3 linked regions of the Blastochloris viridis genome follow. Each later gene encodes a partner of the first gene's protein in a complex. Links are inferred from orthologs where the notes say so. Each region holds a gene or a part of one and is shown in the gene's direction. Other genes may lie near its edges.

Region 1 (10,252 bases):
CCGTAGGCGCCGGCCATGCGCAAAAGCGTGGTTTCGCCGGCGCCGAGCGCCATCGACAGCACCGGCAGCATATCGTCATAGACGCCGAACCGCTTGGCGTATTCGGCGATCAGCGGCATGCCGACGTCCTGCGCCAGCCGCACCGTCATCACGTTGCGCGACTGCTCGATGCCGAACCGCAGCGTCTGCGGACCGTAGAACTTGCCGGAGTAGTTTTCCGGCCGCCACTTGTCCTGGCCCGGCCCCTGGTCGACCTCGATCGGCGCGTCCATCACCACCGTGGACGGGGTGTAGCCGTTGTCGAGCGCGGCGGCGTAGACGAACGGCTTGAACGACGAACCCGGCTGGCGCAACGCCTGGGTGGCGCGGTTGAACTGGCTTTCGTCGAACGAAAAGCCGCCGACCAGCGCCAGCACGCGGCCGGTCCACGGGTCGAGCGCGACCAGGCCGCCTTCCACGTCCGGCAGCTGGCGCAGCTTGAAGGTCTGGGCACCGGACGGGTCGGCCGAGAGCTGCTCGACATGGATGACGTCGCCGGGACGGACCACCTGGGCGACCTTGCTCACCGCCTTGCCCTTGTCCGGCCCCTGCGCCCAGCGCGCCCACTTCACGCCCTCCAGCGTCAGCAGGCCGATGTCGCGGGTGGTGGCGATCTGGCCGGAGCGCTCGCGCGGCGGCTGCAGGCCGATGCGAGCGGTCTGGTCGCCCGCTTCGAGCACCACCGCCAGCCGCCAGGAAATGTCGCTGAACGCGCGCATCTCGCCAAGCTTGGCGCCCCAGTCGCCGGCGGCAAGGTCGATGCGGCTGACCGGGCCGCGCCAGCCGCGCTGCTCGTCGAAGCGCACCAGGTGCTCGGTCAGCGTCTTCTTGGCGATCTGCTGCAACTTGGGGTCGAGCGTGGTGCGCACCGACAGCCCGCCCTCGTAGAGCTTCTTCTCGCCGTAGCGGTCGATCAGTTCGCGGCGCACCTCCTCGGCGAAGTACTCCGCCGCAAAGATATGGGCGCCGGTCGGCCGCGAGGTCACCTCCAGCGGCTGCTTCTTGGCGCGCTCGCCGTCCTCGGCGGCGATGAACTTCTCCTCGACCATGCGGTCGATCACCCAGTTGCGGCGCTCGATGGCGCGCTCGCGCTGGCGGAACGGGTGGAACAGCGTCGGCCCCTTGGGCAGCGCGGCAAGGTAGGCCGCCTCCGCCACGGTCAGTTCGTGCACCGACTTGTCGAAATAGAGCAGCGAGGCGGCGGCGATGCCATAGGCCCCCATGCCGAGATAGATTTCGTTGAGATAGAGTTCGAGGATCTTGTCCTTCGAATAGGTTCGTTCGATGCGCAGCGCCAGCAGCGCTTCCTTGACCTTGCGGTCGATCGAGACCTCGTTGGTGAGCAGGAAGTTCTTGGCGACCTGCTGGGTAATGGTCGAAGCGCCCTGCGGCCGGCGGCCGGTGCCCATGTTCTGCACATAGACCACCGCGGCGCGGGCGATGCCGGAGAAATCGAGGCCGCCGTGCTGGTAGAAATTCTTGTCCTCGGCGGCGAGGAAGGCCCCCACCACCAGTCTCGGCACCGCCTGGATCGGCAGATAAAGCCGGCGCTCGCGGGCGTATTCGGCGACCAGCGAGCCGTCCGTGGCGTGGACGCGCGTCATGATCGGCGGCTCATAGTTCTGCAGCGTCGAATAGTCCGGCAGATCCTGGGAGTATTTCCAAACGAAGTACGAGACGCCACCGACACCGACCAGGAACACCACCGTTCCGATCGCGAACAGGAAGCCGAAAAACCTGATCAAGAGGCGCATTTCGTTCCTTGCAGTCAGCTTTGGCGTTTCCGCACCCTGCGGGAACCCGATTTGCACAAGCCGGAACGGCCGCCGCACCGTTCAGGCGGCCGGCGGGTCGCGCCCGCCGGCCCACCGGCGTCCGGACCTTGGCGGCACCACAGCATGCCTCGCCCGCCTTCGTGGCAAAACGGAGGCCCGGCGGCAACGGCACACAATGTTGCGAGGCCTGGGCCCGCGAGACCTGGCGAGCCTGAGGCCTGCGCGCGCCGGCGCGCTGACCCGCACGCCTCATCAAAGCCGAAGCCGCAGTCAGCCGGCGTCCGGCGATCGGAGCCGGCAGCGCCATGCCGTCACTGCGGCGCGCGCACGCTCTCGTCCATGGTCCGGGTCGCCACGAACTCCTCGATGCCCTCCGCAATCGCCCGCGTCACCTTGGTGCGCCAGGCCTGGGAGGTGATCTGCCGCAGTTCCTCGCGGTTGGACAGGAAGCCGAGTTCGAGCAGGACCGAGGGCACGTCGGGAGCCTTGAGCACCTTGAAGCCGGCCGACTTCAGCGGCGTGCGGTGCATGCGCGCGGTCGGACGCAGTTCCTTGACCAGGGTGCGGGCGAAATGGATCGAGAACGACTTGGTCTCGCGCTGCACCAGATCGATCAGGATGTCGGCGACGTCGGCGGGCTCCTCGCCGAGATCGACGCCGGCGATGAGGTCGGCCTTGTTTTCCGACTCGGCCAGCCGCTCGGCCTCGGCGTCGGAGGCCTTCTCCGACAGGGTGTAGACCGAGGCGCCGGAGGCGAGGCCGTCGCGGACGCGCAGCGAATCGGCATGGATCGACAGGAACAGCACCGCCTCGCTGCGCCGCGCGATCCGCACCCGCTCGCCCAGCGGCACGAACACGTCCTCGGTGCGCGTCATCACCACCCGCACCCGGCCGCCGGCCTCCAGCCGCTCGCGCAGCATCAGTGCCACGTCGAGCACGATGGTCTTTTCGGTTTCGCCGCTGCCGCGCGCCGCCGCGCCACTGTCGATGCCGCCGTGGCCGGGGTCGATCACCACCACCGGCAGCTGGCCCTTGGCGCCGGGCGGCACCGGCTCCGGCTTGACCGCCAGCGCCGCCGCCTCGGCCCGCGCCGGCGTCTGGGTCTCGGCCGAGCGCAGGAAGGTGGCGCGATCGGTGCGCACCAGATCGACCACCAGCCGCGCCGGCTGGTCGTCGATCGCCTCCAGCACGAACGCCTTGTCGACCGCCACCGGCTCGCGCACTTCCAGCACGATGCGGGCCTTGCCGGGACTCACATTTCCGTAGCGGAAGTCCGTGATCAGGCCGCGGCCGTCGCGCCCCCCCTCCGACGGCAGCCGGAACTCAAGGCCGGGGATGTCGACCACCACGCGGTAGGGATCGGCCAGGGTGAACACCCGCATCTCGACCTTGGTCGAGAGGTCGAGAATCATCCGGCTGCGGGCGAGGTCGCCGGCGAACCGGACGTCGACCGCCACCGCACTCTGGGCCTTCGCCTTGGTGGCGTCATCCTTGACGGGATTGCCGGCCGCCCCCGCGACGGCATCCCTGGCGTCCGTGACCGCCTCGGGCACGGCGTCCTTGGCCGGCGCCGTCGCCGCGATCGCGGCGCCCTGGGCAAAAGCTCCGCCTTGGGCAAAGCCTGTGGAGGCCGCCGACGGAACGAGGGCGGCAGCGAGCAGCATCAGCGCAGCGACGCGACGAAACAGCACCATGAAGACCCGATGCACGACCCCGACGGTTAATCCCAGCTCTGCGATGGCTATGGCAGCCTTGTCCACATTTGGCGCCGAGTTTGGACCAAATACGGCAAGAATTATTCTAAATTTTGCCCATCCTCCTGCCCCATCCTGCCCGGCCGACCCTGCCCGGCGCTCGCTTCAGCTTGGCGCGGCAGCGAATCACCCCATCCGCGGCGCGCCGGCTTCAAGCGGAGCCTCGGCGGCGGATTCACCGGCCAAATCGCACCGCCGAGGGCCCGCCAGGGTTAACCTAATCTTGAAAGACGAGAGATTTCGCGGCGAACCTTGCCAATCGAGGGTAGCTCCCGTTATTTAAAGACGGCTCATGGTTCGTGGTTCCGGCAGGCCGCAGACGGTCCCGACCGCGCCGACAGCCGGCCAGCGGCGCAGGGACGATCTGTCGGTTCGCCTGCCGCGCAGCAGAATCGCTGCGTCAGCCCGGAAAACCATGCGTTATCGCGACATTGGCTTGTCGCGCCCGAGAGACGTAGACCGCGATGGATGCATCCGCGACCGCCTGCCTGAGACCCGCCGCATTTTCGCGGCCGGCAGCGTCGCGCTCCGCATTCTCCGGTTCTCCCCCACCGATTCGGACCCCTTTTGAGACACCGCGCGGCGTTTCGCCTCGCCAGAACGGACGGCGGTGTTTGACCGTCGCGTTCGCGATGCGACGGTTCGATGCCGCCCAGAGAGAGTTCAATGGCCAACAAGATGCTTATCGATTCCACCCACCCGGAAGAGACCCGGGTGGTCGTGGTGCGCGGCAACCGGGTTGAGGAGTTCGATTTCGAATCCGCCGCCCGCAAACAGCTCCGTGGCAACATTTATCTCGCCAAGGTCACCCGCGTCGAACCTTCGCTCCAGGCCTGTTTCGTCGAATACGGCGGCAATCGCCACGGTTTCCTCGCCTTCAACGAAATCCACCCCGACTACTACCAGATCCCGGTCGCCGACCGCTTGGCGTTGCTGGAAGAGGAAAAGCGTGCCGCCCGCGCCGAACGCGAGGCCGAGGACGCCAAGCTGAGGAACGACCGTAAGCGCCGCCGTCGCCGGCGGCCTGACAGCGCGGCGGTTGCCGCCCGCACCGTCGGCGTCGACGCCGTGGTGTCCGAGGCGCCGTCGCCGGAGACTGCCGAGCCGGCCACCGCCGCCGACGCGGTGCCGGCCGTGAGCGACGCGCTGCCCGCCACCGAATCGCCGGCCACCGAGGCGCCCGAAGCCGTCGCCGAACCCACCGTCGAGCCCGTCGCCGCGCCGTCCGAGCGCCGTCCCGCCAAGTCTGACGAAGATGAGGACGAAGACGAGGCGGAGGAAGACGAAGAGGACGAGGACGACGAAGAGGACGACGAAGAGGACGAAGACGACGACGACGAGGAGGAGGATGACGAGGACGACGAAGACGAAGACGAGGAGGATGACGACGAAGACGACGACGAGGATGAGGACGGCGCCGACAAGCCGGCCAAGGCCAAGGTCGTCGAGATCGTCGGCTCCGGCGAAGCGCTGGAGGAAATGCCCGAGCGTGTCGCCCGTCCGCTGCGCCGCCAGTATCGCATCCAGGAGGTGATCAAGCGGCGCCAGGTGCTGCTGGTCCAGGTCGTCAAGGAGGAGCGCGGCACCAAGGGCGCGGCGCTGACCACCTACCTCTCGCTCGCCGGCCGCTACTCGGTGCTGATGCCGAACACCGCCCGCGGCGGCGGCATCTCGCGCAAGATCACCAGCGCCGCCGACCGCAAGCGCCTGAAGTCGGTCGCCGCCGAGCTGGAAGTGCCGGAGGGCATGGGCGTCATCCTGCGCACCGCCGGTGCCAACCGCACCAAGACCGAGATCAAGCGCGACTTCGAATATCTGCTGCGGCTGTGGGAGACCGTGCGCGAGCTGACGCTGCAATCGAGCGCGCCGGCGCTGGTCTATGAGGAAGGCTCGCTGATCAAGCGCGCCATCCGCGACCTCTACAACAAGGACATCGACGAGGTGCTGGTGGCCGGCGAGGACGGCTATCGCGAGGCCAAAGAGTTCATGCGCATGCTCATGCCGAGCCATGCCAAGAACGTGCAGCCCTATCGCGAGACCGCGCCGATCTTTGCGCGCAGCGGGGTCGAGCCCCAACTCGACGCGATGTTCTCGCCGACGGTGCAGCTCCGGTCCGGCGGTTACATCGTCATCAACCAGACCGAGGCGCTGGTTGCGATCGACGTCAACTCCGGCCGCTCGACCCGCGAGCATTCGATCGAGGAAACCGCGCTCAAGACCAATCTGGAAGCCTCCGACGAGGTGGCACGCCAGCTTCGCCTGCGCGACCTCGCCGGCCTGATCGTGGTCGACTTCATCGACATGGACGAGAAGCGCAACAACCGCGCCGTCGAGCGCCGGCTGAAGGAAGCGCTGAAGAACGACCGCGCCCGCATCCAGGTCGGCCGCATCTCGCACTTCGGCCTGCTGGAGATGAGCCGCCAGCGCATCCGTACCGGCGTTCTGGAGAGCTCCTCGGAGATCTGCCCGCACTGCGGCGGCACCGGCCACGTCCGCGCCCCGGCATCGGTGGCGCTGCACGTGCTGCGCGCGATCGAGGACCTGCTGATCAAATCGGCCAGCCACGACCTCATCGTGCGCACCCGCACCCCGGTCGCGCTCTACTGCCTCAATCAGAAGCGCTCGCACCTGTTCGAACTTGAGCGCCGCTTCGGCGTGCTGATCGAGATCGAGGCCGATGATTCGATCACCGGCCAGATCCAGCACGTCATCGACAAGGGTGCCCTGGCCAAGGGTCCGGTGGTGCGCGCCGCGCTGGCACCGATCCAGCCCGACGCCATCGCGCCCGAGGACGAGGAGATCGAGGAGGTCGAAGCCGAAGCCGAAGCCGAGGTCGAGGCCGAGGTCGAGGTCGAGGACACCGAGGCCGAGGCGACCGCCGACAATGGCCGCGACGCCAATGGTCGGCGGCGGCGGCGGCGGCGGCGGCGCGGCCGCGATGACGCCCAGGGCGACCTGCCGGCCGAAAGCGCGGGCGAGCGCGATGACGCACCCCGGCTCGCCGCACCCCAGCCGACCGGCGAGGACGACGACGACGACGGCGAGGACGGCGACGAAGCTCGTGACGGTGCCGAGGCCGGCGATGCCAATAGCGAGGAACGGCGGCGGCGGCGGCGGCGCGGACGCCGCGGCGGCCGGCGCGGCCGGCGCGACCGCGAGGGGCTGCCGGGCGAGGACGCCGAGGCCGGCGAGGGCGACGACGAGGTGACGCTGCAGCCCACGCCCCGGCTCGAGCTGATCCCGCCGCTGGTCGACAGCGCCGAGCCGGCGACCATTGAGGCCGCCGAGCCCGCGCCGCAGGCCGAATCGCATCAGGCCGAGCCCATGCCGGTCGAGGTGCCGCGGGTCGAGGCCCCGGAGGTTGAGGCTCCGAAGGTTGAGGTCGCGCCGGTCACGGAGCCGGAATCGCAGCCGCGCGGAGAGCCGGTCCATCAGGTGCTGACCCCGGACGACGACAACCCGAATCGCCCCAAGCGCTCGGGCTGGTGGTCGCGCCGGGTCGGGTGACCGAGCAGCCGCGCTGACGAGTTGCAGAGCCCGGCCTTGCGCCGGGCTCTGTCGTTTTCAGCGTGGTGCGCTGGCGAACGATGTCGCCCGCTTGGTCGGGTTTCCGGCTGATCCCTGCGGGGGCCTATAGCCGAGGCCCTGAAGGCTGAGCTTTCTCGGCCTCATGGTGAGGAGGCGGCAAAAGCTGCCTCCTGGGCCGACCTGTGGCGTTCCGCGTCAGCGGCGCGCCCTCACCCGCGCTTCAGCCAGCCACCGATGCGCTCCACCGCCTCGCGCATGTCGTCGGCCGCGCCGGCATAGGAGAAGCGGATGAAATGGCGGCCGTCATAGGGGTCGAAGTCGACGCCCGGCGTCGCAGCCACCCCGGCCTCGGCCAGCATCGAGCGGGCAAAGGCGAGGCTGTCGTCGGTGAAGCCGCTGACGTTGGCGTAAAGGTAGAACGCGCCGTCGACCGGCAGGATGCGGTCGATGCCGATGCGCGGCAGTCCCTCGGTGAGGATGCGGCGGTTCTCGAGATAGCCGCGCTTCACCGCCTCCATCTCCGCAACGCCGTCGAACGCCGCCTCCGCCGCCACCTGGCTGAGCGTCGGCACCGAGATGGCGAGGTTCTGCTGCAGCCGCTCGACCGCGCGCACCAGCGGTTCGGGCACCACCATCCAGCCGACCCGCCAGCCGGTCATGCAGAAGTATTTTGAGAACGAGTTGATCACGGTCGCGCGGGGGGAGACCGCGGCGGCGGTTGCCGCCGGAAAGGCGTAGTCGAGCCCGTGATAGATCTCGTCGGAGACGAAACGGATGCCGGCGTCTTCGGCGGCGCCGATCAGCGCGGCGAGCGTCTGCCCGCTCATCATGGTGCCGGTCGGGTTGGCCGGGCTCGCCACCAGCACGCCGGCCAGCGGCACCTTGCGATGCTCGTCCGCAAGCGCCTCCGGCGTGATCGCCCACCGCGTTTCCGGCCCGGTGCGGATCAGCACCGGCTCGCAGCCCAGCGCCTTCAGGATCTGGCGGTAGGGCGGATAGCCGGGATTGGCGATGGCGACGCGGTCGCCCGGCTCGAACAGGCTGAGGAACGCCAGCACGAACGCCGCCGACGAGCCGGTGGTGGCGACGATGCGCGCCTCCGACACCTCGGTGCCGAAGGTCTCGGCATAATGGCGGGCGATGCGGCGCCGAAGCGACGGAATGCCGAGCGCGGTGGTGTAGCCGATGCGGCCCTCCGCCAGGCAGCGCGCGGCGGCCGCGCGCGCAGCGGCCGGCGCCGGCGCCGCAGGCTGGCCGACCTCCAGATGGACGACGCGGCCGCCGGCCTGCTCGATGCGAGCGGCCTCCGCCATGATGTCCATGACGATGAACGGCGCGATATCGGCGCGGGCGGCCGGACGGAGCAGCGGATCGAGCGGGCTGAGCATGCTTTCGCATAGCGCAAGGGCGGCGCGCGGGGAACCTGCGCGCGCGGGACTCGGCCCCGCCCGCGCCCGCAACGCCTCATTGTTGCCGCCTCCGCAGCCGAATTGATCGGGTCGGCCTTGCGCCCTATGGTCGCGCGTCGAGGCTGGACAGGAGCGCCGCCACCGATGTCTGACGTTTCGCCTGTCGTAAGGTCACCGCGCGCCCGCCCCGGCTGGGCGCGTCGTCTCGGTGCCGCCGCGATGGCCGTCACCCTCGCCGTGACCGCCGCCGCCTCGCCGCTGCTCGCCCCGCTCGCGCTCGCCCAGGGCCAGCCCAAGCTGCCGATCGTCCGCGACGCCGAGACCGAGGCGCTGCTCAAGGACTACATGGCGCCGGTGCTGCGCGCCGCCGGCCTGGCGCGGCAGAACATCGAAGTGACGCTGATCAACGATCGCGCCTTCAACGCCTTCGTCGCCGATGGCCGCCGCATCTTCGTGTTCCTCGGCACCCTGGTCGACGCCAAGACGCCGAACGAGGTGATCGGCGTGCTGGCCCACGAAACCGGCCACATCGCCGGCGGCCACCTCGCCCGCATGCGCCAGCAGCTCGCCGCGGCGCAATCGGCCTCGATCGTCGCCTTCCTGCTGTCGCTCGGCGCGGTCGCCGCCGGCGCCGCCAGCGGCTCCACCCGCGATTCCAATCTCGGCAGCGCGGTCGGCGGCATCGTCACCGGCCCGCAGGAGATGATCCGCCGCTCGCTGCTGTCCTATCAGCGCGGCGAGGAGCAGGCCGCCGACCGCGCCGCGGTCAACTATCTGCACGCCACCAAGCAATCGCCGAAGGGCATGCTCGACACCTTCCGCCGCATCGGCGACCAGAACCTGTTCATTTCGCGCGGCGTCGACCCCTACACCCTGTCGCACCCGCTGCCGCGCGAGCGCATCTCCCAGCTCGAAGAGCTGGTGGCGAAGAGCCCCTATCGCGACGTCCGCGATTCGCCGGCGCTGCAACTGCGGCACGACCTGATGCGGGCCAAGATCATCGGCTTCTTCGACAAGCCGGACACCGTGGCCCGCCGCTATCCGCTGAGCGACACCAGCCTGCCGGCGCGCTATGCCAGAGCCATCTCGGCCTACCGCTTCAACCAGGTCAACGACGCCATCCGCCAGATTGACGCCCTGATCGCGGCGCAGCCGGACAACCCCTATTTCCACGAGCTGAAGGGCCAGGCGCTGCTGGAGAGCGCGCGGCCGAACGAGGCGATCGCCCCGCTCCGGCGGGCGGCGGCGATGGCGCCGCGCGCCACCCCGATCCGCATCATGCTCGGCCAGGCGCTGGTGGCGAGCGGCAGCAAGGCCAATGCCGACGAGGCGATCCGCGAGCTGTCGCAGGCGCTGGCGAACGAGACCACGGCGGTCGACGGCTTCCGCCAGCTGGCGCTGGCCTACGGCCGCAAGGGCGACTACGCCAACGCCGACCTCGCCTCCGCCCAGGCCGCGATCGCCTCCGGCGAGTTCCAGACCGCGCGCCAGCTCGCCGCCCGCGCCAAAACCCGTTTCGCCAACGGCTCGCCCGGATGGATCAAGGCCGACGATATCGAGAACTACAAACCCCCGAAGCTCGACGGAAAGAGCTGATCGCAACCAGGAGCCTTCGCACCATGACGCTGCTCACCTCAACAGCGCGGAGGGCTGCGGCCGCTCTCGCGGCGGCGGCTTTCGCCGCCGTCTGCGCCCTGCCCGCCGCCGCCGCCGAGCCGGCGCCGGCTGCGCCGCTGACGCGCGAGGA
Region 2 (9,775 bases), 2.2 Mb from region 1 along the record:
GACCTCGGAGGTCCGGCCCGACCCGGCTGCGGTGCGGGCGCTGCTGGCGCGCTTCACCGGCGAGATCCTGCAGGTGCCGCCGCGCTATTCGGCGATCAAGATCGACGGCGAGCGCGCCTACGACCTCGCCCGCGAGGGCGAGGAGGTGGTGCTGGAGGCGCGCCCGGTGATCATCGACAGCCTGGAGCTGGTGGCGGTGCCCGATCGCGACCACGCCGAGTTCGAGGCAATCTGCGGCAAGGGCACCTATGTGCGGGCGCTCGCCCGCGACATCGGCCGCGTGCTCGGCACCCACGGCCACGTCGTTGCGCTGCGGCGGACCTCGGTCGGCCCGTTCCACGCCGACACTGCGGCGGCGATTGCGCCGCTCGAGGCGCTGTTCGACGCCGAACCGGAGGCGCGGCTCGCCGCCATCCGCGCGCTGGTGCAGCCGGTCGAATCGGCGCTGACCCAGCTCGCCTGCGTTCCGGTCAGCTCCAACGACGCCGCACGGCTGCACCGTGGCCAGCCGGTGCTGCTGCGCGGCCGCGACGCCCCGGTGATGGCCGGGCTGGTCTACGTCACCGCCGGCGGCAATCTGGTTGCGCTGGCCGACGTCGAGCAGGGCGAACTGGTGCCCAAACGGGTGTTCAAGCTGGCCGGAGCGCGGCTCTGAAGATGCGTCAGCGAGCCCCGGTTGCAGGCGATTTGCCGCGCTCCTGGGAAGGTGTTATACGCGCAATCCCCCGCCTCGGCCGTATCCCGGCCGGGCGGATCTCGATGCGACGCGGCTGGACGACATCCCGGCCGCTGCCGCAACCGCTTTGGCGGATGGGCAAGACCAACAACGGCGCTCACCGCCGCCGATTTTTCCACGACATAGAAAGGACTCCTGATGTCGATCACGGCCGAGCGCAAGGCGCAGCTGATCCAGGAATACGCCACCAAGCCGGGCGATACCGGCTCGCCTGAAGTCCAGGTCGCGGTGCTCACCGAGCGCATTGCCAACCTGACCGGGCACTTCAAGACCCACGGCAAGGACAACCACTCTCGCCGCGGCCTTCTCAAGATGGTGTCGACGCGCCGCTCGCTGCTCGACTACGTCAAGGCCAAGGATGAGCAGCGCTATCGCACGCTGATCGAGCGACTCGGCATCCGCCGCTGACGCCGGCGCCGCAAGGACGGGGAAGACCAGTCTTGCGGCCGAGGTTGCGACAGGCCAAACGCGTTGGAGGCGCTCCGATCGGGCTCGACCTGGCGGCAGGCGGCTCCAACGAAACAGCGGGTCGGGCGGTTCGCCCGGTCCACCGGCGGCGCGCCGCGCCGCCGCCGCATTGCGGCATCAAGCGGAGGGTCGCGACCCGTCCGCCAGGATGGAGGTCCAGCGCCTTCGTTTGGGGGCTGGTGCGCATCATCCGACGTTCAACACGCTGGGCCGACCTCTTGACGTTCGCGGAAGGCGAGGTCGCCCGCAAGGATTTTTTCGCCCGTGACGAAGGCCTCGGCAGGATCGCCGGATGCTGTTGCGCTCAAGGACTGGGCGCGCGCCGATTTGGCGTGCGCGCGTCGGGTCCGCCCCGCAGCCTCCCGCCGTCTTGCTCGCGGCCTTCGCCTCGGCGATAGCCAAGGAGAAAGACCACATGTTTGAAATCCATCGGGAAGAGCTGATCTGGGCCGGCCGCAAGCTGACCATCGAGACCGGAAAGATGGCGCGTCAGGCCGACGGCGCCGTCGTCGTCACCTATGGCGAGACCAAGGTGCTCGCCACCGTGGTGTCGATGAAGGAGCCCAAGCCGGGCGTCGACTTCTTCCCCCTCACCGTCAATTACCAGGAGAAGTTCTACGCCGCGGGCCGCATCCCCGGCGGCTTCTTCAAGCGCGAAGGTCGCCCGACCGAGCGCGAGACCTTGATCTGCCGTTTGATCGACCGCCCGATCCGCCCGCTGTTCCCGGACGGCTATCGCCACGACACCCAGGTGGTGGTGACGACGCTGTCGCACGACCTTGAGTCCGATCCCGACATTCCGGCCTTGCTGGCGGCGTCCGCCGCGCTGACCATCTCGGGCATTCCGTTCATGGGTCCGGTCGGCGCCGCCCGCGTCGGCTACATCAATGGCGAGTTCGTGCTCAACCCGCAGCTCGACGAGATGAGCGAGTCCAAGCTCGACCTCGTGGTCGCCGGCACCGCCGACGCCGTGCTGATGGTCGAGTCGGAAGCCAAGGAGCTGCCCGAGGACGTCATGCTCGGCGCGGTGATGTTCGGCCACAAGCACTTCCAGCCGGTGATCGACGCCATCATCCGCCTCGCTGAGAAGGCGGCGAAGGAGCCGCGCGAGCTGAAGGTGGCGGACTCCTCGGAGCTCGAGAACGCCGTTCTCGGCCTGATCGAGGGCGATCTGCGCGAGGCCTATCGCATCGCGGCCAAGCAGGAGCGCCACGACAAGGTCGACGCCGCCCGCGCCAAGGTCATTGCGGCGCTGCTGCCGGAAGGCGGCGAGGCGCGCTGGACGGCGTTGCAGGTGAAAGAGGCGTTCAAGACGATCGAAGCCAAGATCGTGCGCTGGAACATCCTCGACACCGGCATCCGCATCGACGGCCGCGACGTCAAGACCGTGCGCCCGATCGTGGCCGAAGCCGGCGTGCTGCCGCGCGCTCATGGCTCGGCGCTGTTCACCCGCGGCGAGACCCAGGCGCTGGTGATCGCCACGCTCGGCACCGGCGAGGACGAGCAGTTCGTCGATGCCCTGGAGGGGACCTACAAGGAACCCTTCATGCTGCACTACAACTTCCCACCATTCTCGGTCGGCGAGACCGGCCGCATGGGCGGGCCCGGCCGCCGCGAAATCGGTCACGGCAAGCTGGCCTGGCGCGCCATTCACCCGATGCTGCCGCCGCACCACGAGTTCCCCTACACCTTGCGCGTGGTGTCGGAGATCCTGGAGTCGAACGGCTCCTCGTCGATGGCCACGGTGTGCGGCACCTCGCTCGCCCTGATGGACGCCGGCGTGCCGCTGCGCCGGCCGACCGCCGGCATCGCCATGGGCCTGATCCTGGAAGGCGAGCGCTTCGCGGTGCTCACCGACATCCTGGGCGATGAGGACCACCTCGGCGATATGGACTTCAAGGTGGCGGGCACGTCGGAAGGCGTCACCTCGCTGCAGATGGACATCAAGATCGCCGGCATCACCGAAGAGATCATGCGGGTCGCCCTCGGCCAGGCCAAGGACGGCCGCCTGCATATTCTGGGCGAAATGTCCAAGGCGCTGACCTCGGCGCGCGCCGAGCTCGGCGAGCACGCCCCGCGCATTGAGGTGATGCACATTCCGGTCGACAAGATCCGCGAAGTGATCGGTTCGGGCGGCAAGGTGATCCGCGAGATCGTCGAGAAGACCGGCGCCAAGATCGACATCCAGGACGACGGCACCGTCAAGGTCGCATCCGCCAACGGCGAATCGATCCGCGCGGCGATGAACTGGATCAAGTCGATCGCCTCCGAGCCGGAAGTCGGCCTGATCTATGACGGCACGGTGGTGAAGGTCACCGACTTCGGCGCGTTCGTGAACTTCTTCGGCTCGCGCGACGGCCTCGTCCACATCAGCCAGCTTGCCTCCAAGCGGGTGCAGAAGGCTTCCGACGTCGTCAAAGAAGGCGACAAGGTCAAGGTGAAGCTGCTCGGCTTCGACGAACGCGGCAAGGTGCGGCTGTCGATGAAGGTGGTCGACCAGGAGACCGGCGAGGACATCGAGGCCAAGCAGAAGGCCGAGGAGGCCAAGCAGCGCGAGCAGCAGGGCGACGGCGAGGCCGGCCAGGCGCAGTGACCAAACGTCCCGCGATCACGCTGTGATCGGGACGGTATTCGCGAAAGGGCGGCCCAACGGCCGCCCTTTTTCGTCGCGGGGTGTCACGTTTGCCGGTTATCCGCACCAGCCCGTCGCGGTCGGCGATGACGATTGCCTCGGTCGAGGTCTCGATCAGCCGCTGGGCGTGGCAACCGCGGCAGTCCTCCATGGTTGTCGCCAGCGGTAACGACGTTTCGCGGTGTGCGGGAAAGGCTGGCCCACGTTACGAGCATGCCGGCGGCGTGCCGGAGCGTCCGTTTCGCGTTCGGAATTTCCAAGAAATCCAGCGGCTTGCGCTCCGCTGCCATGCCGCCGCCGCACCGGCAATGCCGGGCGAATCGGCCAGGCAACGCCCCCGCCGACGGGACGTTAAACCCTTGATTAACGCGAGGTAAGTTGTAGCTTATTTCCGTTACTTGACCGATTCGCACCCGAAATTCCATTGGGCAGGGCCACGATGAGCTCCCTCCCTGTCATCGGCGGACGCCTTGCCGGGTACCTCGAAGACTTCGCCAAGGCACCGACCGAGCGAGGGGCGGTAGACCCGCGGCCCCGCCTCTCCGCCTCCGCCGATGACGGCGGGGCGTCGGGCGGGCGTGACACCGCGCGCGATACCGAAACGGTGGCGAGCGCGAGGCTGGAGACGGCCCCGGAGCCGAGCACCCCGCCGATACGAGCGACCCACCTGCGCGGCCGGCTGGTCGATCGGCTCGTTTAGTATTCCGGATACGGTTTCCGGATGATCACGTCGTGATCCCAGCAACGCCCTCGCCAAAAATCCTTGATCGGAAGGGGTCTTTCCGGCGACCGGACTTTGAAGCTGAGGCCGGATCGGCCGGATTTCGGTGTCCGGAGCGACCGTCCGGATATCGGACGATGGCGCATTTTGGGCGAACGGTGGCCGAATAGCGCAACAGCAAAGCGACCAGCCCGGAATTGCAGCCATAACGGGCGCATTCGAACGCGCCGGCGTCAGGCCGCGACCGTAATGCCGGCGTGGCGGCTGTCGCAGAAACCACCCGAATTTTCGAAGTTTCCATCAATCTCGTTTTTACGAACGGTGGTTACCATTACAACCGTTAGCCGTCACCATCACTCGCAACGTGCGACTGGCCGTCCCACCCGGGTGCGGATCGCCGGTCGATGCGGTGCGCAAGGGCAGCGAACGCCAAGCCATGACCGGAATTGGATCACACGGCGCTAGTTTTCGCTCGTCCGAGGGCGAAGGTCATCACCTCGCGCCGCCGGTCGCGGCAGCGGACCTTGCCGCCCGGCTCGGCGCGCTCGACCGCACCGCGCTGGTCGCCGAGTTCGATGGCGCCGGCCGCTTCGTCAGCGTCAACGACACGCTGTGCCGCGCCATCGGCGTCGTCGGTGCGGCCCTGATTGGGAAGAGCTACCTCGCGCTGACCGCTGGCGTGCGGCCGCCCGAGGCGGCGGCATTCGCCGCGGCGATGGCGGCGGGGCGAACGTGGCGCGGCGACGTTCGCGTTCGCACAGGGCGCGGCGACCACATCTGGCTCGACCTCGCTTTGACGCCGCGGCCCGACGCCGAGGGCCGGGTCGGCTGCACCGCCATCGGCCTCGACATCACCGGCCGCAAGGACACCGAGCACGCCCTTCGCCGCCGCGAGACGCTCTATCGCTCGATGATGATGGCGCTCGGCGAGGGCATCTTCATCCTCGACGCCGAGGCCCACATCATCTCCGCCAACCCGGCCGCGGGCCGCATCCTCGGCGTCAACCACGAGGAACTGATCTATCCCAACTCCGGCGGTCCGCGCTGGGATGCCGTCACCGAGCACGGCCAGCCGCTGCCGGTGCGGCGGTTTCCGGCGATGGTGACGCTGGCCACCGGCCTGCCGCAGCGCAACGTGGTGATGGGGCTGCGCGGCGCCGGCAGCGGCACCACCTGGGTTTCCGTCAATTCGGAGCCGATCTTCGAGGCCGGCAGCACAAGACCGAGCGCGGTGATCACCTCGTTCACCGACATCACCGCCCGCAAGCAGGCCCAGGAGGTGCTGGCCGAGGCGGTCGCCGCCATTCCGGACGGTTTTGCGGTCTATGACGACAGCGATCGGCTGTTGATGTGCAACGATGCCTACCGCGCGTTCTACGCACACTCCGCGACGGCGATTAGGCCCGGCGCCGGCTTCGAGGAGATCCTGCGCTATGGGCTCGCCCACGGCCAGTATCCGGAGGCGGGCGAGGCCGCCGAACAGCAAGAAGCGTGGGTGGCCGAGCGGCTCAGGCTGCACCGCTCCCCCTCCAGCGACAGCCTTCAGTTGCTGGAGAACGGGCGCTGGCTGCAGCTGCGCGAGCGGCGCACCCCGTCCGGCTACACCGTCGGCCTTCGCATCGACGTCAGCGAGATCAAGCGCCACGCCGCGACGCTGCAGGCGGTGGTCGACAATTTTCCCGGCGGCGTGTCGTTTTTCGACAGTGACCTCAATCTGGTGGTCTGCAACGTGCAGTTCCGCACCCTGCTCGAGCTGCCGGACGAGCTGTTCGCGCACGGCCTGCCGACGCTGGAGATGATCTTCCGCACCAATGCCGAGCGCGGCGAATACGGCCCCGGCGACCCGGCGCGGCAGGTGCGGGCGCGGCTGGAGCTGGCGCGGCGCGGCGAGCCGCACCTGTTCGAGCGCGTCCGCCCCGACGGCACCGTGGTCGAGATCCGCGGCACGCCGGTGCCCGGCGGCGGCTTCATCACCACCTATGTCGACATGACCGCGCGCCGCGCCGCCGAAAAGCTGCTCAGCGACAGCGAGCGCCGCGCCCGCGAGAAGTCGGCGGCGCTGCAGATCACACTGGCGCACATGAGCCAGGGCCTCACCATGTTCGACGCCGACGGCAAGCTGAAGGTGTGGAACGACCGCGTCGTCGATATGTACGGCCTGCCGTCGGACGTGATGAGCCGCGGCGCCAGCTTTGCCGACATCCTGAAGGCCTGCCAACCATTTCACACCTTCGACGACGGCGTTGACACCTTCGTCGGCGCGCTGTGGCAGGAGCTCGCCCAGGGCAACACCTTCGCCGACACATGGCGCCTCAGCGACGGGCGGGTGATCGCGGTGGTCCACACCCCGATCGCCGACGGCGGCTGGGTGTCGACCCACGAGGACGTCACCGAGCGCGAGCACGCCGCGCGGAAGATCAGCCATCTCGCCCACCACGATCCGCTCACCGGCCTTGCCAACCGCGCCCATTTCAAGGCTGAGGTCGAAGCCGCGCTGGCCCAGGGCGCTGCCCGCGGCGACAGCCTTGCCGTGCTGCTGGTCGACCTCGATCGCTTCAAGCCGGTCAACGACACCCTCGGCCACGCCGCCGGCGATCAGCTGCTGCAGGTGGTGGCGGCGCGGATGCGCGCCGAGGTCGGCGCCGGCGACGTGGTGGCGCGGCTCGGTGGCGACGAGTTCGCCATCCTGCAGCGCAGCCGGCCCGACCAGCACGCCGCCGCCGTCGCGCTCGCCGCCCGCCTGATCGAGCGCATCGGCAGCGTGTTCGATCTGGACGGCCGGCAGGTGGCGATCGGCGCCAGCATCGGCGTTGCCATCGCGCCGGAGGGCGGGCGCACCGTCGGCGAGCTTCTGCGCGCCGCCGACCTCGCGCTCTACAAGGTCAAGGGCAGCGGCCGCAACGCCTTCCGCGTCTTTGACGAGGGGCTCGACAGCGAGGCCAGCAGCCGCTGCCGCACCGAGGCCGAGTTGCGCGAGGCGATCGCCGCCGGCGCGCTCGAACTGCATTTTCAGCCGATCGTGGCGTTTCCGGACGAGAGCGTGTGCGGCATGGAGGCGCTGGTGCGCTGGCGCCACCCCAGCCGCGGCCTGTTGATGCCCGACCAGTTCATCGCCCTCGCCGAGGACACCGGCCTGATCGTGCCGCTTGGCGAGTGGGTGCTGCGCCACGCCTGCTTCGAGGCGGCGCGCTGGCCGGGCCACGTCCGCCTCGCCGTCAACATCTCGCCGAACCACATCAAGAAGCGCACCCTGGTCCGCAGCGTCATCCAGGCGCTGGGCGCCGCCCGGCTGCCACCCGAGCGGCTGGAAATCGAGGTCACCGAAACCGTGCTGCTGCTGCACGACGAGGCGATCCTGGCCGAACTCCAGCAGTTGCGCGATCTCGGCGTCGCGGTGGTGCTGGATGATTTCGGCACCGGCTATTCCTCGCTGTCGCACCTTCGGATGTTCACGTTCGACAAGATCAAGATCGACCGGCTGTTCGTCGCCGAGGTTGCCGAGCGGCCGGACTGCGCCGCCATCGTCTGCGCGGTCACCGGCCTCGCCCGGAGCCTGGGCATGGCCGCCACCGCCGAAGGCGTCGAAACCGCGGAGCAGGCGCGGCTGCTGCGCGCGGCCGGCTGCACCCACGCCCAGGGCTATCTGTTCGGCCGCCCCCAGCCGGCCGCGGCGGCCTACGACGTCGCCGTCTCCGGGCTGGCGGTTTCCGGTTTGGCCAGCACCGCGACCAGGCCCGGCACCGGCACGCCGCCGTCCTGCCGCGCCGAGGCCTCGGCGAGATAGGCGATCTCGAGCCCGGCGGCATCGGCGCGTTCGCGCAGATAGTCGGCGCCGTGGCGGTAGCGCAGGCTCAGGTGCAGCTCGACCCCGGCCTCGCAGCGCTCCAGGGTGGCGGCGAACAGGCCCCCCGGCTCCAGCACCCGCGCCACCTGCGCCAGCACCGGGCCGAGTTCGCCGACATAGACCATGGTGTCGGCGGCGACGATCAGGTCGGCCGCCGCGGCCGGCTCCAGCGTCAGCGCGGCGAGCAGGTCGGCGCGCACCAGCGCGTCGTAGCAGCCCCGCCGTTTCGCCTGCGCCAGCATGCCGGCCGAGAGGTCGATGCCGATCAGCGTTGCGCAGTGCGGCCGCAGCGCGGCGCCGATCAGCCCGGTGCCGCAGCCGAGGTCGAGGCAGCGGCGGACACGGAAGTCGCCGCCGCGCAGCGAGGTCAGCGCCGCCGCCAGCAACTGCGGCCCGTTGTAGCCGAGCCGGTCGACCAAAGCGTGGTCGAACTCCGGCGCGTACTGGTCGAACAGCTGCTCGACGTAACCCGACGCCATGGCGTCGGCGACCTCGCGGTCGCCGAGCCGCGCCAGCCACAGCCCGGCGCCGAGCTCGTCGCCCGGATCGGCGTCGCGCGCGTGGCGGAACGCGTTGGCAGCGGCCTCGCGCACGCCGAGGATCTGGTTCGCCTCGCCCAGCGCAAACCAAGCCGCGGCCCAGCCCGGCGCGATTTCCACGGTCTGGGCGAGAAGGTCGGCGGCGGCGGCGAGGTCGCCGTCGCGGCGATAGTCCAAAGCGAGATTGTACCGGCGGTCGGCCAGGGGATCGCCGGAGGAGCGGAACACGGGAGTTTTGAGACGCACGGGCGGTGACGCGGGGTTGTGGGTCGCGAAGTCGCAGAGCCGATCTCGCCGAACACCCTGTTCGGGAGGGTTGGCGGCGAGCCCAGCCCGGCATCCGGCGGGGTATCCGGCGGCGCCATAACTCGGCCGGATCGCCGCCGTCCGCAAGCGGTTTTGCGCCGGCTGCCGCCGCGCGGGCTTGGTTCGGTGTGCCGATACTGGACGCCGCTCTCGCCGCGAGCGCGGCGATTTCGAACGAGGCCGGAACGAACCCGGCCCGAATCGCGCGCCGGCGGGCGCTGCTTGGCGCAGCGGCGCGGTGTGCCGATCCTGGACGCCGCTCTGGCCGCGCGCGGGGCGTTTTCGAACGGGGCCTGAACGAACCCGGCCCGAATCGCGTGCCGCCGGTGGCGCCGTGATCTGGGTTACTGGCGGGTTGATGCAACGGGCCGTGCGCGGTGACGGTCTCGTCCGGGCCGGCGGCGGGCCGATCGGCGCCGCCCGGCCGGTTACCGCCGTCTCTCGCCGCGACAATGCCAATTTGACGGTTACCGGAAAGTCGAACAAGAAAGGAACAAAGGCGGCCCGAATCGCGTGCCGATCGACGCCG
Region 3 (8,523 bases), 910 kb from region 1 along the record:
CCGCGCCGGTATTCCTCACCCAGAGCAAGCCGGGCTACGGCCCGGCGCTGGGGCACGCCGGCCTTGCGGCGATGGTGGCCGCTGCCGGCCGGCCGGTGATCGCGCTCGGCGGCATTGCGCCGCAGCAGGTGCCGGGCTGCCTCACGGCCGGCGCCGCCGGCATCGCCGTGATGGGCGGCGTGATGCGGGCCTCCGACCCTGGCGCGGACGTGCGGGAACTGTTCGCATCCATGAAGCGTCCCGCCGGCGTCTCTTCGGGCCGGCCCGGGTGACCTTCGCGCCCTCTATTCTGCCCGATGCAGAATCCTGCAATCCAGCCTGTCGGGGCAAGGGCCGCAGGCCCGCGCCCCGGGGCCGTCCGAAGACATCTGACGCGAACCTCACCGCCCGCGATATGGCGGCACGCCCTGGTCGGGGATGAACAGGCCCTGCGGCGGCGCGGCGGTCTGCCAGAAGATGTCGATCGGCATGCCCCCGCGCGGAAACCAGTAGCCGCCGATCCGCAGCCAGCGCGGCTCCAGCAGGCTCGCCAGCTTCTTGCCAACCGCGATGGTGCAGTCCTCGTGGAAGGCGCCGTGGTTGCGGAACGAGGCGAGGTAGAGTTTCAGCGATTTCGACTCCACCAGCCAGTCGCCGGGAACATAGTCGATCACCAGGAGCGCAAAGTCGGGCTGGCCGGTCACCGGGCACAGCGAGGTGAATTCCGGGCAGGTGAAGCGGGCGACGTAGTTGGTATCGGCGTGGGGGTTCGGCACGCGCTCCAGCAGCGCCTGGTCGGGCGAGGCGGGCAGGGCGACATGACGGCCGAGCTGAAGATGTGTTTCTGTTGTCATGAACCCGTCCTATCCGACAGTTCTGCTCCACGAAAGCAGGGTTTTGGGGACGTCCGGCACGCTGAATGCGTGGGATGCCAAGGGCGTACGGGTTTCCTCGGCGTTTGCGATCCTGTATGAGCCCACATACGCCTTCGTGTTTCCGATTATCGAACCATTCAACTAGGCAGGCGCGCCATGACCGCGATCGTCGACATTATCGCCCGCGAAATTCTCGACAGCCGAGGCAATCCGACCGTGGAGGTCGATGTGCGGCTGGAAGATGGCTCGCTCGGCCGCGCCGCCGTCCCGTCGGGCGCCTCGACCGGCGCACACGAGGCGGTCGAACTGCGCGACGGCGACAACAGCCGCTACCTCGGCAAGGGCGTGCTGCAGGCGGTCGAAGCGGTCAACGGCGAGATTTACGACGCGCTCGGCGGCCTCGACGCCGAGGATCAGGTCAAGGTCGACGAGATCATGATCGCGCTCGACGGCACGCCCAACAAGGCGCGCCTCGGCGCCAACGCCATCCTCGGCGTGTCGCTGGCGACCGCGAAGGCCGCCGCTGCCGCCAGCGGCCTGCCGCTCTACCGCTATGTCGGCGGCACCTCGGCGCGCCTGCTGCCGGTGCCGATGATGAACATCATCAATGGCGGTGTGCACGCCGACAACCCGATCGACTTTCAGGAATTCATGATCCTGCCGGTCGGCGCATCCACCATCGCGGATGCGGTGCGGGTGGGCTCCGAGGTCTTCCACACCCTGAAGGCGGCGCTGAAAAGCGCCGGCCACAACACCAATGTCGGCGACGAGGGCGGCTTTGCCCCCAACCTGCCGTCGGCCGAGGCCGCGCTCGACTTCATCGTCGCCTCGATCGAGAAGGCCGGCTTCAAGGTCGGCGACGAGGTGGCGATCGGCCTCGACTGCGCCGCGACCGAGTTCTTCAAGGATGGCGCCTACGTCTATGACGGCGAGGGCACCAAGCGCTCGCGCCAGCAGCAGGCGGAATACCTCGCCAAGCTGCTTGCCGGCTACCCGATCATCACGATCGAGGACGGCATGGCCGAGGACGATTTCGAGGGCTGGCGGATCCTCACCGATCTCATCGGCTCCAAGGTCCAGCTGGTGGGCGACGACTTGTTCGTCACCAACGTCGACCGCCTCGCCGATGGGATCGAGGGCGGCCTCGCCAACTCGATCCTGATCAAGGTCAACCAGATCGGCTCGCTGACCGAGACGCTGGCCGCCGTCGAAATGGCGCACAAGGCCGGCTACACCGCGGTGATGAGCCATCGTTCCGGCGAGACCGAGGACTCCACCATCGCCGACCTCGCAGTCGCGACCAATTGCGGGCAGATCAAGACCGGCTCGCTGGCGCGCTCCGACCGGCTGGCCAAGTACAACCAGCTGATCCGCATCGAAGAGGAACTGGGCGCCCAGGCCCGCTACGCCGGGTACGCGGCGTTCAAGGGGCTGGCCTGAGAACGGCGAGCGCTGCTGATCCAAGCGCGTCATCCCGGGCGCGGCGAAGCCGAGACCCGGGATCGTCAGCAGAACAAGGCACCTCTTCCTGCCGTAGATCCCGGATCGCGCGGCTTCGCCGCCTGTCCGGGATGACAGCTCTCTCCCGGGTCGTGCTGCTTCGCGGCTTGCCCGGGACGACGATCTTTGATCCCGGTCGGGCGAAGCGCGAGCCGGGGTTCGTGTCCGGATTTGTTAACGGGGGGTCAACCGCGGCCTGCGAAGTTGAGCCATGGTCGTCCGCCCCCTGCTTCGCCGCATCCTGTCCATCCTGCTGCTGTATAGCGTGACGGCGGCGGGTATCGCCTATTTCGCCTTCCACGGCTGGAACGGCGATCACGGCCTGCAGGCCAAGCGCGGCTTCGAGATCGAGATGGCCCGGCTGCACGAGGAACTCGACGCGGTGCGGGCGGAACGTCTGGCGATGGAGAAGAAGGTCGCGCTGCTGCGGCCGCAGAGCCTCGACCCCGACATGCTGGACGAGCGCGCCCGCGATCTGCTCAACTGGGCGCACCCGAACGATCTGGTGCTGGTCAAGCGGCCGTCCGCGACCGGCGTAGCCGAGCGCAACGCCGCCGTCCGCTGAATCCCGCGTGGGCAGACCGCCGTTCAAGGATTGGTTCCGTCGCAAAACGAACTATAACTTCCGATGGTACATTCCCGGGAGAACCGCATGGCTGTCGCCAAACAGAGCGCCGCAGGAGCCACGCCCGCCCGCGACAAGGCAGCCAAGCCGGCCGCCGCGCCAATTTCCGATTCGGCTGACGGAACCGGGGCCGCCGCGGCCGCCGCGCCGGCCGAGTTCAGCCGCGAGGAGGATTTTGCCGCCTACCGCGAAATGCTGCTGATCCGCCGCTTCGAGGAGAAGGCCGGCCAGATGTACGGCATGGGCCTGATCGGCGGGTTCTGCCACCTCTATATCGGCCAGGAGGCGGTGGTGGTCGGTATGCAGATGTGCCTGAAGCCCGGCGACCAGGTCATCACCGGCTATCGCGACCACGGCCACATGCTGGCCGCCGGCATGGACGCCCGCGGGGTGATGGCCGAGCTGACCGGACGCCGCGGCGGCTATTCCAAGGGCAAGGGCGGCTCGATGCATATGTTCTCGATCGAGAAGGGCTTCTATGGCGGCCACGGCATCGTCGGCGCCCAGGTCTCGCTCGGCACCGGCCTCGCCTTCGCCAGCCGCTACCGCGACAACGGACGGGTCAGCCTGACCTATTTCGGCGACGGCGCCGCCAACCAGGGCCAAGTCTACGAGAGCTTCAACATGGCGGCGTTGTGGAAACTGCCGGTGGTCTACATCGTCGAGAACAACAAATACGCCATGGGCACCTCGGTGAACCGCGCCTCGGCCCAGACCAACTTCTCCCGGCGCGGCATCTCGTTCGACATCCCCGGCGAGCAGGTCGACGGCATGGACGTGCGGGCGGTGCGGGCCGCCGGCCTGCGCGCGGTCGAGCACGCCCGCTCCGGCCAGGGTCCGTTCATCCTGGAAATGCTGACCTACCGCTATCGCGGCCACTCGATGTCCGACCCGGCCAAATACCGCGCCAAGGACGAGGTGCAGAAGATGCGGGATGAGCGCGACGCCGTCGAGCAGGTGCGCGCCCGCCTGATCGACAATGGCTGGGCAAGCGAAGACGGCGTCAAGAAGATCGACGCCGAGGTGCGCGCCATCGTCAACGAGGCAGCCGAATTCGCCACCCACGATCCGGCGCCCGATCCGTCTGAACTGTACACCGATGTGCTGCGGTGAGCGTTCGCGCGTCAGGCGGGTCGGAGCGCGACCGGCCCGACCGACGCGGAGGGGTGCTCCAAGTGTTTCGTTTGTCGCATTTCCTTTCGCAGAATCGGTTCCTGCTGTTGCGGAAAATGCTCTAGCTTTCATCTCCATCGCACGGGTGTTTCGTCATGCCCACCACTATCCTGATGCCCGCGCTCTCGCCGACCATGGAGAAGGGCAACCTCGCCAAATGGGTCAAGAAGGAAGGTGACCGCGTCAAATCCGGCGACGTCATCGCCGAGATCGAGACCGACAAGGCGACCATGGAGGTCGAGGCGGTCGACGAGGGCGTGCTCGGCAAGCTGCTGGTTGCGGAGGGGACGCAGGACGTCGCCGTGAACACGCCGATCGCGCTGCTGCTCACTGATGGCGAGGACGCTTCGGCGCTGGAGGCCGCGGCCTCGCCCTCGGCGCAGATGAAGGCGGGGCAGTCGGCCGCACCGGCCGAGGCGCGGGGCGCGGCGCCGGTACCGGCCGAAGCCAAGCCATCGCCGCCGGTGGTCGAGGTGACGCGGGCTGAAGGTGACAACGCCTCCGGCGAAATCCCGGCCGGCACCGAGATGGTGACGATGACGGTGCGGGAGGCGCTGCGCGACGCCATGGCCGAGGAAATGCGCCACGATCCCGACGTGTTCATCATCGGCGAGGAGGTCGCCGAATATCAGGGCGCCTACAAGGTCACCCAGGGCCTGCTGCAGGAGTTCGGCGCCCGGCGGGTGGTCGATACCCCGATCACCGAGCACGGCTTCGCCGGCCTTGGCGTCGGCGCGGCGATGGCGGGCCTGAAGCCGATCGTCGAGTTCATGACCTTCAACTTCGCCATGCAGGCGATCGACCAGATCATCAACTCGGCGGCCAAGACGCTTTATATGTCGGGCGGGCAGGTGACGTCGTCCATCGTGTTTCGCGGTCCCAACGGTGCCGCCGCCCGTGTTGCCGCCCAGCACAGCCAGGACTACGGCTCGTGGTACGCCCACATTCCCGGCCTCAAGGTGATCCAGCCGTTCTCGGCCGCCGACGCCAAGGGCCTGCTGAAGGCGGCGATCCGCGACCCCAATCCGGTGGTGTTTCTGGAGAACGAGATTCTCTACGGCCACTCGTTCCCGGTGCCGAAACTCGCCGACTTCGTGCTGCCGATCGGCAAGGCCAAGGTGGCGCGCGCGGGCACCGACTGCACCTTGGTGTCCTGGGGCATCGGCATGACCTATGCGCTGAAGGCCGCCGAAGAACTGGCCAAGAACCAGATTTATGCCGAGGTGGTGGATCTGCGCACGCTGCGGCCGATGGACATCGAGACCGTGGTGGCCTCGGTCAAGAAGACCAACCGCTGCGTGGTGGTGGAGGAGGGCTGGCCGCAATGCGGCGTCGCCGCCGAGGTCGGCATGCGCATCATGGAGATTGCGTTCGACGATCTCGACGCCCCGGTGAAGCGCGTCTCGGGCAAGGACGTGCCGATGCCCTACGCCGCCAACCTGGAAAAGCTCGCGCTGCCCACGGTGCAGGACGTCATCGACGCCGTGCGGGCGGTGACCTACAGGTAGAGAGCACCATGCCCATCGACATCCTGATGCCCGCGCTGTCCCCCACGATGGAGAAGGGCAACCTCGCCAAGTGGCTGAAGAATGAGGGCGATGCCGTCAAGACCGGCGACGTTCTCGCCGAGATCGAGACCGACAAGGCCACCATGGAGGTCGAGGCGGTCGACGACGGCGTGCTCGCCAAGATCGTGGTGCCGGCCGGCACCACCGACGTGCCGGTCAACCAGTTGATCGCCATTCTGGCCGGGGAGGGCGAGGATGTCGCAGCGGCGGCGTCGGCCGAGCCCAAGGCCGCGCCAAATTCGGCCGCTCCCGCCGGCGATGGTGCGGGCCAGCCCGCCGCAGCCGCGCCCCAGCCGGACGCGCCAGACGCAGCGGTCCCGCCGGCAAAGACGGCCAAGGCCGCCCCGGAGGCTGGCACCGCCAAGCCCAACGGCCGGGTGTTTGCTTCGCCGTTGGCGCGCCGGCTGGCGCGCGAGGCCGGCCTCGATATCGGCACGGTCGCCGGGTCAGGACCGCACGGCCGCATCGTGATGCGCGATGTCGAGGCGGCGCGGGCCGCCGGCCCGGCCTCGCAACCGGCGGCGGCCCCGGCTCCGGCAGCCCCGGTTCAGGCGCCGCCGGCCGGGCCGTCCGACGCGGCGATCCGGAAGCTGTTCGCGCCGGACTCGTTCGAACAGGTGCCGCACGACAATCTCCGCAAGGTGATCGCGCGGCGCCTCACCGAGGCCAAGACCACCATCCCGCATTTCTACCTGACCCGGGATGTCGAACTCGACGCCCTGCTCAGCTTGCGCGAGACCATCAACGCCAACGCCCCGAAGGGCCAGGACGGCACACCGGCCTTCAAGCTGTCGGTCAACGATTTCATCATCAAGGCCTTGGCGATGGCGCTGCTGCGGGTGCCGGACGCCAACGTGACCTGGACGGAAGCCGCGATGCTGCGCCACAAGCAGGCGGACGTCGGCGTCGCGGTCGCGATCCCCGGCGGGCTGATCACCCCGGTGGTGCGCGATGCCGGGCGAAAGTCGCTATCGGCTATTTCGAACGAAATGAAAGATTTGGCAGCAAAAGCCAAAGCAAGGCATTTGTTGCCGGAGGAGTACACTGGCGGCTCGACCGCGGTGTCGAACCTCGGCATGTTCGGGATCAAGGCATTCGCTGCGGTGATCAACCCGCCCCACGCCACCATTCTGGCGGTCGGCGCCGGCGAGCCGCGCCCGGTGGTGCGGAACGGCCAGCTCGCGGTCGCCACCATGATGAGCGCCACGCTGTCGACCGACCACCGCGCTGTCGACGGCGTGATCGGCGCCAAGCTGCTCGACGCCTTCAAGCGCTACATCGAGGCGCCGGTGACGATGCTGGTCTAGGAGCAACCGCGGCCCCTGGACCAACTGGAACGCAAAGCCGCCGCTTTGGAAGCCGAGCGCTGACCCGGCCGCGAACCCGGAGCCCCCATGCCCCCCTATGACGTCCTGATCATCGGCGCCGGCCCCGGCGGCTACGTCACCGCCATCCGCTCGGCACAACTGGGCCTCAAGACCGCGATCGTCGAGCGCGAGCACTTGGGCGGCATCTGCTCGAACTGGGGCTGCATCCCGACCAAGGCGCTGCTGCGCTCGGCCGAAGTGCTGCGAAACATCCAGCACGCCAGGGAGTTCGGCCTTTCCGCCGAGCGCGCGACATTCGACTTTCCGGCGGTGGTCAAGCGCTCGCGTGCGGTGGCGAGCCGCATGAACGCCGGCGTCGGCTTCTTGATGAAGAAGAACAAGGTCGATGTGATCTGGGGCGAGGCCAGGCTCACCGCACCCGGCGAGATTGAGGTCGCCGCGCCGTCGAAGCCCGCCGTCGAGCCGCAGACCCCGCCGCCCAAGGGCGTGCTCGGCCATGGCACCTACACGGCGAAGCATATCATCATCGCCACCGGGGCTCGGCCGCGCGCTTTGGCGGGCCTTGAGCCCGACGGCAAGCTGGTGTGGAGCTATTTCGAGGCGCTGAAGGCTGCCAGCGTGCCGAAATCGCTGCTGGTGATCGGCTCCGGCGCCATCGGCATCGAGTTCGCCTCGTTCTTCTGGGCATTCGGCGCCGAGGTGACCGTGGTCGAGGTGCTGCCGCAGATCCTGCCGTTCGAGGACGCCGAGATCGCCGCCTTCGCGCGAAAGGCGTTCGAGAAGGCCGGCATCACCGTCATCTCCGGCGCCAAGGTGACGAAGCTCGAAAAAGCCGAGGACAGCGTCACCGCCCACATCGACGATGGCACCGCGCCGCGCACCGCGACCTTCGAGCGGGTGATCGCGGCGGTCGGCGTGGTCGGCAATATCGAGAACCTCGGCCTGGAGGCGCTGGGGGTGAAGACCGCACGCGGCACCATCGTCACCGACGACATGTGCCGCACCAATGTCCCCGGCCTCTATGCCATCGGCGACGTCGCCGGCCCGCCGATGCTCGCCCACAAGGCCGAGCACGAGGGTGTCATCTGCGTCGAGGCCATTGCCGGCGGCTATCCCCACCCGCTGGACCGACGCATGGTTCCCGGCTGCACCTATTGCCACCCGCAGATCGCCTCGGTCGGGCTCAGCGAGGCCAAGGCCAAGGAGCAGGGCTTCGAGGTGCGGGTCGGGCGCTTTCCCTTCGTCGGCAACGGCAAGGCGGTGGCGCTGGGCGAGGACCAGGGTTTGGTCAAGACCATCTTCGATGCCAAAACCGGGCGGCTTCTCGGCGCCCACATGGTCGGCGCCGAGGTCACCGAGCTGATCTCGGGCTTCGTGGTGGCGATGAATCTGGAGACGACGGAAGAGGAGCTGATGCACACCATCTTCCCGCACCCGACGCTGTCCGAAACCATGAAGGAATCGGTGCTGGATGC

What was found.
Region 2: the proteins of BVIR_RS05410 (region 1) and pnp are in contact, whole or in part, in a cryo-EM structure (PDB 9QH0), measured with the Escherichia coli proteins. The link is inferred for Blastochloris viridis from one-to-one orthologs.
Region 3: the proteins of BVIR_RS05410 (region 1) and eno are in contact, whole or in part, in a solved structure (PDB 2FYM), measured with the Escherichia coli proteins. The link is inferred for Blastochloris viridis from one-to-one orthologs.

The regions. Positions count from the first base shown.
Region 1 is NZ_CP012946.1:1,210,206-1,220,457, reverse strand. Bases 3,875-7,275 are described here. They hold BVIR_RS05410 (Rne/Rng family ribonuclease), read left to right. Parts: upstream 3,875-4,234; coding sequence 4,235-7,075; downstream 7,076-7,275. In the rest of the region: BVIR_RS05420 (penicillin-binding protein 1A), read right to left, coding at 1-1,793; BVIR_RS05415 (N-acetylmuramoyl-L-alanine amidase), read right to left, coding at 2,126-3,508; BVIR_RS05405 (pyridoxal phosphate-dependent aminotransferase), read right to left, coding at 7,306-8,484; BVIR_RS05400 (M48 family metalloprotease), read left to right, coding at 8,725-10,101; BVIR_RS05395 (DsbA family protein), read left to right, coding at 10,125-10,252. UniProt on the Escherichia coli protein: Endoribonuclease that plays a central role in RNA processing and decay. Required for the maturation of 5S and 16S rRNAs and the majority of tRNAs. Also involved in the degradation of most mRNAs.
Region 2 is NZ_CP012946.1:3,450,040-3,459,814, reverse strand. The notes cover bases 1,285-4,208. They hold pnp (polyribonucleotide nucleotidyltransferase), read left to right. Parts: upstream 1,285-1,619; coding sequence 1,620-3,797; downstream 3,798-4,208. In the rest of the region: rpsO (30S ribosomal protein S15), read left to right, coding at 875-1,144; BVIR_RS14990 (sensor domain-containing protein), read left to right, coding at 4,994-8,341; BVIR_RS14985 (class I SAM-dependent DNA methyltransferase), read right to left, coding at 8,233-9,168. UniProt on the Escherichia coli protein: Involved in mRNA degradation. Catalyzes the phosphorolysis of single-stranded polyribonucleotides processively in the 3'- to 5'-direction. Also involved, along with RNase II, in tRNA processing.
Region 3 is NZ_CP012946.1:2,116,669-2,125,191, reverse strand. Bases 235-3,152 are described here. They hold eno (phosphopyruvate hydratase), read left to right. Parts: upstream 235-1,010; coding sequence 1,011-2,294; downstream 2,295-3,152. Other genes in these bases: pdhA (pyruvate dehydrogenase (acetyl-transferring) E1 component subunit alpha), read left to right, coding at 3,007-3,152; BVIR_RS09365 (FtsB family cell division protein), read left to right, coding at 2,566-2,919; queF (preQ(1) synthase), read right to left, coding at 381-833; BVIR_RS09380 (thiamine phosphate synthase), read left to right, coding at 235-272. Outside these bases: more of BVIR_RS09380, read left to right, coding at 1-234; more of pdhA, read left to right, coding at 3,153-4,092; BVIR_RS09355 (pyruvate dehydrogenase complex E1 component subunit beta), read left to right, coding at 4,248-5,660; BVIR_RS09350 (pyruvate dehydrogenase complex dihydrolipoamide acetyltransferase), read left to right, coding at 5,669-7,027; lpdA (dihydrolipoyl dehydrogenase), read left to right, coding at 7,115-8,523. UniProt on the Escherichia coli protein: Catalyzes the reversible conversion of 2-phosphoglycerate (2-PG) into phosphoenolpyruvate (PEP). It is essential for the degradation of carbohydrates via glycolysis.